DNA from 2 places in the Massilimicrobiota sp. An105 genome. Region 2 is predicted to be linked to the other one. Evidence: riboswitches for the same ligand, from Rfam matches in the RefSeq annotation. Region 2 holds a riboswitch; the other holds the start of a gene.
What was found. A riboswitch is a leader RNA that binds a small molecule or an ion and turns the genes downstream of it on or off. The one in region 2 is predicted to bind lysine.

Region 1: it holds a riboswitch for lysine, as region 2 does, so the genes downstream of both, B5E48_RS08920 (ACT domain-containing protein) here and B5E48_RS02605 (transporter substrate-binding domain-containing protein) in region 2, are expected to answer to the same signal.

The regions. Positions count from the first base shown of each region.
Region 1 covers NZ_NFLY01000030.1:949-7,566, reverse strand. The annotation lists gene mnmE (tRNA uridine-5-carboxymethylaminomethyl(34) synthesis GTPase MnmE) at 1-119, shown strand, start outside; gene B5E48_RS08935 (MATE family efflux transporter) at 478-1,818, shown strand; gene B5E48_RS08930 (BglG family transcription antiterminator) at 1,873-2,544, opposite strand; gene B5E48_RS08925 (metallophosphoesterase) at 2,615-3,682, opposite strand; lysine riboswitch at 3,768-3,937, shown strand; gene B5E48_RS08920 (ACT domain-containing protein) at 3,994-4,452, shown strand; gene dapA (4-hydroxy-tetrahydrodipicolinate synthase) at 4,463-5,359, shown strand; gene dapB (4-hydroxy-tetrahydrodipicolinate reductase) at 5,361-6,104, shown strand; gene lysA (diaminopimelate decarboxylase) at 6,117-6,618, shown strand, end outside.
Region 2 covers NZ_NFLY01000006.1:43,665-50,282, forward strand. The annotation lists gene B5E48_RS02595 (amino acid ABC transporter ATP-binding protein) at 1-295, opposite strand, end outside; gene B5E48_RS02600 (amino acid ABC transporter permease) at 304-1,026, opposite strand; gene B5E48_RS02605 (transporter substrate-binding domain-containing protein) at 1,030-1,857, opposite strand; lysine riboswitch at 1,922-2,091, opposite strand; gene B5E48_RS02610 (GTP pyrophosphokinase) at 2,183-3,244, opposite strand; gene lgt (prolipoprotein diacylglyceryl transferase) at 3,334-4,143, opposite strand; gene hprK (HPr(Ser) kinase/phosphatase) at 4,140-5,075, opposite strand; gene uvrA (excinuclease ABC subunit UvrA) at 5,086-6,618, opposite strand, start outside.

The DNA of each region.
Region 1 (6,618 bases), on a different contig from region 2:
CTGATTTAATTGTTACAGATTTATATGAAAGTTGGGAAAGTTTAAAAGAGATTTTAGGAGAAAGAGCAAAAGAGGACTTACTGGATGAGTTATTTAAACGCTTTTGTATAGGTAAATAATGTGAAAAAGTATCAGTTTTTAGCAGAAAGATATTATAAATTTTTTAAATATTTAAGAAGAATAGGGTTAATAAGTGTTATTGTTTTCTTAGTTGTAACAGCATTTAATAGAGGAAATCAGACTTTATCGCTGATTAGTTACTTTGCAATACTTGTTACCTTAGCATGTCTTTTGGAATGTGTTATTCTCTATATTCTATATCTGATATTTAAAAATAAATGAAAAGGATGAGTTGATTCATCTTTTTTTCTTGAAATGACTTGAATATTCAATCATATCATTTCAAAAAAAGAAAAGAGCATATTTTCTAATGAAAGAGTGTTATAATATGCAAGCGAAGAAATGGGGAGGAAAATCATGAATAAAAGTTATGAAATTGATATGTGTCATGGTCCATTATTAAAACAAATTATTATATTTTCTGTGCCATTGATGCTATCAGGAATATTACAATTATTATTTAATGCAGCTGATATTATTGTTGTGGGGAGATTTACTGGCAGTGATGCATTAGCAGCCGTAGGATCAACAAGTTCATTAATCAATTTATTAGTGAATCTGTTCATAGGAATATCGGTTGGAGCCAATGTTTTATTTGGAAGATTTTGTGGGGCTCACGATGATAAAAATGCATCAGAAACAGTACATACGGCTATTTGTACTGCTATTTATGGTGGAATTATTATGATTTTTGTAGGTAATATATTTGCAAGACCACTTTTGGAATTAATGGGAACACCTCAAAATGTGATTGATTTATCAACAATATATATGCGTATCTATTTTATTGGTATGCCTGGTTTTATGGTTTATAATTTTGGGGCAGCCTTATTACGAACTGTTGGAGATACCAAAAGACCACTTTATTATTTAACTTTTGCAGGAATTATTAATGTTATTTTCAATTTGATTTTTGTTATTGTTTTTCATTTAGGTGTTGCAGGAGTCGCCATTTCAACAATGATGTCTGAATGTATATCAGCAGTATTAGTGTTAAGATGTTTAATTCATGCTGATGGTGTTTTAAAATTATCTAAAGATCAATTACGTTTTCATAAAGATAAATTAATAAAAATGTTGCAAATTGGATTACCTGCAGGATTACAAGGAATGGTATTTAATATTTCAAATGTTTTAATTCAATCATCAGTGAATTCATTTGGATCTATTATTGTTGCTGGAAATACTTCAGCAAGTAATATTGAAGGATTTGTCTATACGGCTATGAATTCTATTTATCAGACATCCTTAAGTTTTACAAGTCAAAATATGGGAGCAAAGAATTATTCAAGAGTGAATCAAATTCTTGTGAGATGTTTAGTTGTTGTTAGTATTATTGGATTTGTTTTAGGTTTTGGAGCATACTTGTTAGGAAATGTTTTATTAACTATTTATTCAACTGATCCACAAGTTATTTCTGCTGGGCTTATTCGTTTAAGTATTGTCAGTGCATCTTATTTTTTATGTGGTATTATGGATGTCATTGTAGGAAGTTTAAGAGGGATGGGATACTCAGTCATGCCAATGCTTATCTCTTTAACAGGAGCCTGTTTATTCCGTGTTATTTGGATATTTACAGTCTTCCAAATGAATCATTCTCTCTTTGTTCTTTATATTTCTTATCCAATTTCATGGATTTTGACATTAAGTGCTCAAATGATCTGTTACTTAAAAGTAAGAAAACATGCTTTTGTATAAATCAGCTTATAAAGCTGATTTTTTTGCAAAAAAAAGAAAGCCTTTCGACTTTCATTACTGTTTCTTTAAAGCTGTTCCAAAATGTAACGCAATATAAGCTAATTCATGTTCATTAAATCTTTTATGATAATGTTCATTGACAATATCATTGAAAATTTCTGCACACTTATATTCTAACTGGAATTGAGCTTGAATTTTATCTTTTAATGGGTTGTTAGTGAGTTGATGATTGTTTTGTAAGCGATCTAAAGCAGGATAGAAGTGAAGTGTCATACCTGTATAGAATTCTTTGTTTTTTCTTAAATCTAATTGAAGATCGGCTTCAATACGGTTGATTGTTTCATTAATAATATCTTCAGTTTCATCATCACATAAATCAAACTCACAATTAAAATCAATATCTAACAGATTAATATTTGCTAAATACATAGTGACATATTGAATTTGATTTTCATCAATTTCAACATGAAATTGTTGATCTAATTGATCAATAATTTGTTTAGAAACACCATAATATTCATGACTTTTTAAATGATTAATCTGGCTTTCGCTTGTTGGAATATAAGTTCCATTGATTTCTCTAGAAATACATAAAGAAAGATGAATAATTAAGTTATCAAAAGAAACATCAGATATTTCAATATTGTGATCTTGAATAACCTTTCTTACAATATTTTCAATGATTTCTTTTCTATTTTCAAATTGACTGTCTAATTCTATAACCATAATACCTGTACCTCGCTTTTCATATGATATATTATTTGAATTCAAAAGTCTACCATAAAAAAATTTTTTCTTAAAATGAAACATATACTTCAACATATTCACAATTTGTCATAAATCTTATAGGAAATCCCCATGAACCATAACCACTGGAAACAATTAATGAATGATGATCTTGTACCAATAAACCATAATCATTATCATAAAGCAAATTGGTAATGACATTTCCAGGAAAAATCTGTCCAGCATGTGTATGACCAGAAAGCTGAATATCAGCATATTTTTGATTTTCTTTATATCGACCAGGGTTGTGATCTAAAACAATGGTTGGTAGTGAACTATCCATATTTTCACAAATTGTATCTATGGAAGTTGAAGAATGTAAACTTACATCTTCTCGTCCTATTATATTAAACAGTCCATCAATACATACAAATTTTTCATTTAAATAAGTGATTTTGTATTTTTGATAAAGTTTTTGACTAGATAGAGATATGTATTTTTCATGGTTACCATCAACTGCATAAATACCATATTTGCAATGAGCAGCAGATAATATTTTTAATGTTTGTTCGATATAGTCTTGAGGAGAATTTTCATCAAATATATCACCACCCAAACAAATGAGGTCATATTGATTTTGATTTAATGTATCAACAAGATTTTTGATTTGTTGAGGGCTTGTTCCACTACCAATATGAATATCACTTATAAAGGCTATTTTTAATGATGAAAGAGTCGTATTTTTAGGAATAGTGACATGGTAATCTGTGATCTCTTTATGAAAATGAGAGCTATATCCTAAACCAGTTATAGAAATAGATACAAGTAAAAGACATATTATAAAAAAAGAATGATGTTTATGATGAATGATATGACACCATAAATGATATAAACCAATCCATATAAAAAAACAAAAAGAACATAGGATATAAAAATTTATTATATTGTTCCAAACAAACCATAAAGAGGATGTTGGTTGAAAAATGACTTCTATAAGAAGTGTTATGATGGCTATAAGTGTTAAAATAGATAAAGTATAACGCCAACTTTTTTTCATATGTTCAAATATACGAAGAAAATATAGAAAAGGTGTTATAATAAGAAATAGGGATAGGAGTGTATAAAATATAATCATCATAAAAACCTCTTTTCTTTTTTTACAAGTATAACATAATTGAACAAAAAATAAAGGTTGCTTTCAATGAAGTCATATGATAGTATTAAAAAAAGATAGAGGTGCAAGAGTTAAGAGTTCTTTTATCAATAGATGCAACTAAAAAGAAGGAGGAACGATTGCCGAAGGGATAATTATTTGCATGTGATTATTGCCTGGGGGTATAGAGAATATCTATATCACTGTCACTTTGTAATGAAGTGGTGTGCTATTGCCTTAATAAAATAATATTTATTATTGCAATGGTACCATTGCAATTTTTTATTTTAAAGAAGGTGGAAATATTGAAATTGATTGAATCAGATCATCATATTATTCAAGTTAAATTAATGAATGTAGAAAAGAATTCATTATTTGTTGGAGATATTTTTCAAACCATTTCTTCAATGAATGTCAATATAGATATGATTTCTGAAGTGATGTTAGAAGATGAAATGCGTATTGATTTTACATGTAGTCAAGATGATCAGAAAAATTTAGATCGTGCTTTATCCTTGATAAGATCAAAACATCCACGTATGCAAATTTATCAAAATAGACAAGTTGCGAAAATTAAACTGGAAAGTCATGAAATGAAAGATGAAGTAGGTGTTGCTGCAATGTTATTTACATTATTAGGGAAACATCAAATTCCTTTACTTCAAGTCACAACATCAGAAGTATCTATTTCATGTGTGATTCCATTGGAATATGTTGATTTAGCTTTGTCAGAAATTCAAAATGAATATAAATAGGAGGAAAATTATGGAACCAATTTTTGAAGGAAGTGCAGTTGCGCTTGTATTACCAATGTTAGATGATGGAAGTATTGATTATGATGGCTTTAAAAGACAAGTGCAAAGAATGATTGATGGTGGAGTACAAGCTCTTTTAGTGAATGGAACAACTGGAGAAACACCAACAATTCATATTGATGAAGAATTTGAATTAACAAAGATTGTCATGGAAATGACAAAAGGAACAGGTGTGAAAGTGATTGCGGGAGCTGGTTCAAATGATACAGAAACAGCTTTGAAAAAAGCAAAGTTTGCAAAAGAAGTTGGCGCAGATGCTATTTTAGTTGTAACACCTTATTATAATAAGACAAGTCAAAGAGGTTTAATTGATCATTATACTTATATTGCAGATCGTGTTGATATTCCAATGATTATATATAATGTACCAGGTCGTACAGGAATGAATATTGCAGTAGATACAGTTGTAGAACTTGCTAAACATAGAAATATTAAGGCTATGAAAGATGCAACTGATAATATTGCTTATGCTATGGATGTTTTAACACACACAAAAGACTTAGATTTTGATATGTATAGTGGTTGTGATGATAATATTTTACCGTTTATTGCTGCGGGAGGAAAAGGGGTCATTTCTGTTTTATCTAATCTTTATCCAAGAGAAACAGAAAAATTTGCTCAAGCTGTGCTACATGGTGATATGGATTTAGCTAGACAAATGGCATATGATTTCAATGATGTCAGCAAATATTTATTTATTGATGTCAATCCAATTATGCCTAAGGCTGCACTGAAAAAAATGGGTGTATGTGGTGAAATGGTCAGAAGACCATTAATCCCAACAACAGAAAAAAATAAACAATTATTATTTGATGCTATGGAAAGATTTGAAAAGAAGGGCTATTAATATGAATGTATTGGTTTATGGTTTTGGTTTAATGGGTAAAAAAGTAACGCAAGCAGTGAGAGATAACGCCCAAATGAATTTAGTTGGTGTTGTTTCTCCTGTCTTTGATGCGAAAATTGATGAAAAAATGTATGCATCTTTAAATGAAGTTCATGAAAAAATAGATGCTATTATTGATTTTTCGCATCCAGATAATTTAAATGATATTTTAAAATTTGGTGTTAGAAATCATTGTGCACTTGTTCTAGCAACTACAGGATATAGTGAACAACAAATTTTACATATTGAAGAAGCATCTTCACAAATTCCTATTTTTCAATCATATAACACATCTTTTGGTGTTTCTATGTTAACAAAGATTGTCAAAGAAGTAGCGAAAGAATTTTATGAAAATGGATATGATATTGAAATTATTGAAAAACATCATAATCAAAAAATTGATGCACCAAGTGGAACAGCTAAACTTTTATATGATGTGATTCATGAAGATATTGAAGAGACAAAAGAAGTTTATGATCGTTCTACTGTTCATCATAAACGTGAAAGAAATGAAGTTGGTATTCAATCTGTGCGTGCTGGAACAATTTTTGGTGAACATAGTGTTTTATTTGCGGGACATGATGAAATTATTGAAGTCAAACATACAGCTTTATCAAAAGAAGTTTTTGTACAAGGGGCTATTTCAGCATGTTTGAAGATTGCTGATAAAGAAAATGGTTTATTTAGTTTAAAGAATTTATATTAAAGGGGAAGAACAATGGTTTTACAGACACAGTTTGCTCAAATTAGGGATCGTAGTTTATATATTGATGATGTCAATGCAATGGATTTAGTTAAAAAATATGGAACGCCACTTTATGTTATGAGTGAAGGACATATAAGACATCAATTTGAAGAATTAAAAACAAAGTTTTTAGATAAGTATGATAATGTTTTGCCATTATTTGCTTCAAAGTCATTTAGTTGTTTAGAGATATATAAAATTGCCAGTGAATATGGTATTGGTATTGACTGTGTGAGTGCAGGAGAGATTTCTATTGCCTTAAAAGCTGGTTTTGATCCTCATAAAATTTATTTCCATGGAAATAATAAACTTCCATCTGAAATAGATTATGCGATAGCTCATGATGTTGATCATTTTGTGATTGATAATTTTTATGAGATAGAATTAATTGAAAAAATAGCAACTCAATACGATAAAACCATTTATGCAACTGTAAGAGTTGTGCCAGAAATTAAAGCTGGTGGACATGGATATA
Region 2 (6,618 bases):
CTAATACTGTTAAATTGTTGAATAGATTAAATCCCTGAAACACCATACCAACTTTAGAACGATATTGATTCACATTGAAGTGACGATCTAAAATATCCTGGTCATGATATAAAATATGTCCATCATCTAATCTTTCTAATAAGTTAATACAACGTAATAATGTTGATTTTCCACTTCCACTTGAACCAATAATTGTCACAACTTCACCTTTATGTATATCAAAATTGATATCATGCAAAACTTCTAATTGCTTAAATCTCTTTTTTAAATGTTGTACTTGAATAATTGTATCCATAATATCTCCTAACTGCAAAAGTCCTTGCTTTGTTTTTCAGAATTCAATCTTTTTTCGATATAATTTAAAATAAAGGTACTGATCGTTGTTAAAAATAAATAAATGATTGCAGCAACCAAGAAACATTCAATATATTTCATATTTGATCCTGCCACAGATGTCGTCTGAAAATATAATTCTGTTACAGAAATAACATTCAGCATAGAACTGTCTTTGATATTAACAATCAACTGGTTCCCAATTGATGGAAATGTATTTTTAATAGCTTGTGGAAAAATCACTGACATAAGTGTCTGACTTGTTGTCATTCCCAAACTCTTTGCAGCTTCACTCTGTCCTGCATCAACAGATTGAATACCTGCACGAATGATTTCAGCCATATATGCTCCTGTATTAATAGAAATAATAAACAATCCAGCAACTAAAGGAGTCCAATTGAAAGCAGGCTTTAATAAATAATATAAAAACATAGCCTGTACCATCATAGGTGTTCCTCTAAATACCCAGATATAAAAACCTGTAATCCATTTTCCTAAGCGTTTGAATAGACGACTGACTGTTGAATCATAATCATTGATTTCAATAGCTCTTATACCCCCTACAACTAACCCTATAAGAAAACCACAAACAGTTCCTACAACAGCATATAATAAAGTAATTTGAATACCGTAACTGAACAGAGACATATTTTCAACAAATATTTCCCATGCTTTTGCAAAATCAATACTCATAAATTATTCTCCTGCTGGCTGTCTATCAACAGCTTCAGTCATTAGTTGTTTTCTTTCATCTACCGTAATCTTATCTAAAGATGCCTGTACCTGTTTAAAGAATTCACTGTCTCTTGTTCCTTCTTTTAAACCAATAGATACTGTTGTATCACATTCAAAACCTTTTCCTTCATCAAAATGTACAATTGTTAAATCTTTATTGGCTGCAACAACACCTTCAGCAACAGCCATTTCTGCAGTGATTCCATCAACATCTCCCTGTTGTAAAGCAACAACCATTTCAGGATAAGTAGCTTTTGCTGTAGCATGATGAACACCTTTGATCTGATCAATGACATCATCATAGTTTGTTCCTTTTTGCCCAACAACATTTTTACCACTGAATTGTTGAATATCTGTAAACTTCGCTTCTTCACCATCTTTACGTACAATCATAATCATACCTTCGCTATCGTAATATGGTGTTGTAAAATCAATACCTTCTTCTCTTGTTTCATTCGCTGTCATTCCAGCAATAATGGCATCAATTTCACCAGATTCCAAAGCCACTGTTAATCCATCCCATGATATTTTCTTAATCACCAATTCTTTTCCTAAATCATCCGCAATTCTTTTGGCAATCTGTACATCATATCCATCTGCATATCCAGCATTACCTAATGATACTGTTGTATCACTTTCCTGACTTGTCTGCCAGTTAAATGGTGCATAAGAACATTCCATTCCCACAACAAACTGATCTTTATTGGCTGATGCCTGTTCACCACCGCCACATCCAAATAAAGTCATTGCCATTGCCATAGCCACTAAAACTTTTCCTAATTTTTTCATATAAACCCTCTCTTTCTATAAACACATAAAATAAAAGCCGTGCTATTAACACGACTTTAATGACCATATTAATAGCGCCTCTTCATTTTCATGAAGGAGTGTTATGAGTATTTCCCATAACCCCAAGATAGAGATTTGCCAATATCTATCTTTCGGCAATGATTACCTTTCCCATTCTTCTTCGTTTGCCAACTCCAAATGGTACTCTGATACACTGCTGCCTCTAATTCTTTTATTTTACGTTCTTTATGCTATACTCTTTTTCATGTCTTGTCAACTTTTTTCACATTTTTTCATAAAAAAATATGAATTCCTGCTGATTTTTTTAAGATACAGTCATCTGTTTTTCTTCAATAATTCCTTTTAACGTCTGTAATCGTTCAATACTTTCTTTGGTAAAGATATCTTCTGGATCTGCTGATCCTTCATTTGCTAACATAACAAGTGAAATCCAAACCAAAACATTATAAATATTAATCTTTTGATTTTCTTTATTGTTTTCAATACGTTCACGTGAAATCCATTCAATCTCTTTCATATGATTTTCTACAAAATCATCCAATTCATTAATATACGTATATCCCATATAATGGAATCTTTGAACCAGTCGAGATTGTGAAATCAGTTCTGAATCTCTTTCAAACTGAAATTGAAATTCTGTATGCAATTTTTCTAAAATATTATTAATGCGTGGTGATGTATTGACATATTGCGCCAATGAATTGGCATTGATATCTGTTTTTAAAACTTTTTCAATATGCACAATACCCTTATTATATTCATCGACTTCCCTTGCAATCTGTACAAATTCTTCATCTAACAATTCTAATGATGCTGAAAGACGTGTTAATCGTCTACGAATATCTTTAGGAATTTCATACTGTGATTTGTATCCTAGCCCATGTTCTATTTCTGCCCATGAATGTTGTAATGTCGTACGAATCTGTAATTCAAAAATAATATCTTTATACGCAGAATACTCAATCAATTGACATCTTTCATCATTAAATTTAATTAACAGATGCAAAGAATTATAACCAAAATCAATACGATCATCATAATTTTTCTTTCTTTTATCATTATATTCTACAATATCAAAATTTTCTTTTACACAATCATAAATACGATCAACATCATTTTCAAATAAAGTAATAATACGACAAGCCACAACATCTGTAATTTGATGAATGTCCGTATATTTATTCTTATACGTGATTTTTTTCATTAATGCGCCTTCGCTTTTAATCCTAATCGCCATATTAGAAATACGAAAATGATGGGTATCAATAATACGTGTAAAAATATCTTCAATATCATGTTTCAAAGAACGATAAACGTCCTGATTATCATGATATTGTTTAATAATTTTCTTTGCAGAGTTATGCATAAAATCACCTCATATTTTCATTATACGCTCCTTATATGAAATATTCATGAACAAAACACATAAGAAAAAAATGTGGCTATATACCACATTTAACTCATATCAATGTAATGGACTTCTTTTCCTTTTAAATGAACATAAATAATTCCAATAAGACCAGTTATAATAAAAGCAATTGAAATCAATTGAGCCATACGAATTGGTCCAAACATAAGACTATCTGTACGTAATCCTTCAACTGGGAAACGCACTAAACCATAGAATAGGAAATAACTAAAGAATTGAACACCCTGGTGTTTTTGAAATCTTCTAATCACAAACACAATAAGCAAGAAAGCCATTATATTTCCCATTGATTCATATAAAAATGTAGGATGATGATATGCCCCATTCATATACATATTATCAATAATGAATTGTGGAAGATGCAAAGACTGTAAAAATGATAAGCTAACTTCTCCTCCATATGCTTCATGATTGAAAAAGTTTCCCCATCTTCCAAGCGCCTGGGCAATCAATACGCCAGGCATAATGGCATCACCAGCCAGTAAAAATGGAATATCATGCTTTTTAAAGAAATAATAACTATAAATCAGTCCTGCAAAGATTCCACCTTGAATAGCTAAACCGCCATGCCATATCGCAAAAATCTCTAATGGTTGAGAAGCATACATTTCATCAAAGGTAAAAATAACATACCAGATTCTAGCACCGACAATTCCAATCAATAAGACTGCAAAGAAATAATCGGATAAAATCTCTTTAGAATACCCTAATTGTTTAAAACGGTATTGCCCTAAAAAATATGCAATACATGCACCTGTGAGAATACAAACCGCATACCACTGAATATGGATTGCTCCAATAGTGACAAAAGTTGAAAAATCTTCAAAGAATGTCATGATGATTTACTCTTAATATTGTCAAGAATACGATTGACAAATTCCTTGCTTGAATCAAATCCAGAATCTTTAAGTTGCATATTCATCACAGCTGCTTCTATAATAGCAGACATACTTCTTCCACCAGTTACAGGCACGACAATCTTAGGAATTTGGATACCCAAGATTTCTTCCATAACGTCATCTTCTTCCATACCAATTCTTGTATATTCACGTGATGGAAGCCAACGTTCCAACTGAATAATTAAATCAACATGATCTTTTGGTAATACTGAGGCGACCCCAAACATCTTAGAAACATCAATAACCCCAATACCTCTGATTTCTAATAAATTGCGTAAAACTTCAGGAGCACGACCCACAATTCCCTGACCAATATGATAAAGTTCAATAGCATCATCAGCAATCAAAAAATGCCCACGTTTAATTAACTCTAATGCAATCTCTGATTTTCCAATACCACTATCACCACGAATCACAACACCTTTACCATAAATATTTAAGAAAACACCATGCATCAATGTTTCAGCAGCTAAAGCTTCATCCAATGTTCCTGTTAAATCAATGGAAACACGTCCTGTCGCCTGTGTTGTTTCAAAAATTGGAAAATTTCTCTTGATTGCAATATTTTTCAAAATTTCTGGACATGAATATCCTTTCGCAATAATGATACAAGGTGTTTCATCATTGGCTAATTTAGAAAAACATGCAAGTTGTGATTCTTTGCTCATTTCTTTAACGAAAGAAATTTCTTTTTCTCCAAATAATATAATTCTTCTAAAATCTGTATGTTTAAAAAATCCTGCCAATTCAAATCCTGGTCGATTCATTTCTGGCACAAAGACTTCTCTTTCCAAAGCTGATTCATCACCTGATATCTGATGAAATAAAGCTGGTTTCAATAAATCTTTGATTTTCACTGACTTTCCCATGTATTTCCTCCTACTCTAAGACCATTTTCAAGAAACGTCCTGTATGACTTTTTTGACATGCTGCGACTTTTTCTGGCGTTCCTGATACTACAATTGTACCACCATTGTCGCCACCTTCCAATCCTAAATCAATAATGTGATCAGCAACTTTAATCACATCAAGATTATGTTCAATCACAATCACAGTATCACCCTGTTCAACAATACGATTTAAAACTTCAATCAGACGTGCTACATCATGACTATGTAAACCAGTTGTTGGTTCATCTAAAATATATACTGTTTTTCCTGTTGCTTTCTTTTGTAATTCACTGGCAAGCTTCACACGCTGCGCTTCTCCACCAGATAATGTTGTGGCGCTTTGACCAAGTTTTATATAACCAAGTCCTACATCATAAATCGTTTGAAGCTTAGAACGAATACGTGGTAAATTATCAAAGAATGTTAAAGAATCTTCAATGGTCATCTCTAAGACATCATAGATAGTCTTATCTTTATAAGTCACCTGTAATGTTTCTTCATTGTAGCGTTTACCACCACATTCTTCACAAGGTACATAAACATCAGGTAAAAAATGCATACTGATACGTTTGACACCATCACCTTGACACGCTTCACAACGTCCACCCTTGACATTAAATGAAAAACGTCCTTTATCATATCCACGCATTTTTGCTTCAGGTGTTTTCGCAAACAATTCACGAATATCATCAAAGACACCTGTATAAGTCACAGGATTAGAACGTGGTGTACGTCCAATCGGATCTTGTGAGACTTCAATGACTTTATCTACATTTTCTAAACCAAGAATTTCTTTATGTTTTCCTGGTTTTTCTTTAGAATGATAAAGTTTTGCACGCATGGCTTTACATAAAACTTCATTCACCAATGTTGATTTTCCACTTCCTGATACACCCGTTACACAGATGAATTTTCCAAGTGGAAATTTAACATTAATATTTTTTAAGTTATTTTCCTTAGCACCTTTTACTTCAATATATAATCCATTCCCTTTGCGTCGCTTTGATGGAACTGGAATCTTATATTCTCCTGAAAGATATTTTCCAGTGATAGAATGGGGATTCTTCATGACTTCTTCAGGTGTTCCTGCTGCGACAACCTGACCACCATGAACTCCAGCACCTGGCCCAATATCAATAATATAATCAGAAGCACGCATCGTATCTTCATCATGTTCTACAACAATCACACTATTGCCTAAATCACGCATATTACATAACGTTTTAATTAATTTTTCATTATCACGTTGATGTAAACCAATAGATGGTTCATCTAATACATAAAGAACCCCTGTTAAACGTGAACCAATTTGTGTCGCTAAACGGATACGTTGTGCTTCTCCTCCAGACAAACCACCAGCACGTCTTGATAATGTTAGATAACCTAATCCTACATCATTTAAGAATGTTAAACGATCTTTAATTTCCTTAATAATCAGACGTGCAATATTTGTTTCTGTTTCATTCAGTTTTAAATTCTGTACAAAATCAAGTGCTTTTTCAATAGACATATCAGTAAATTC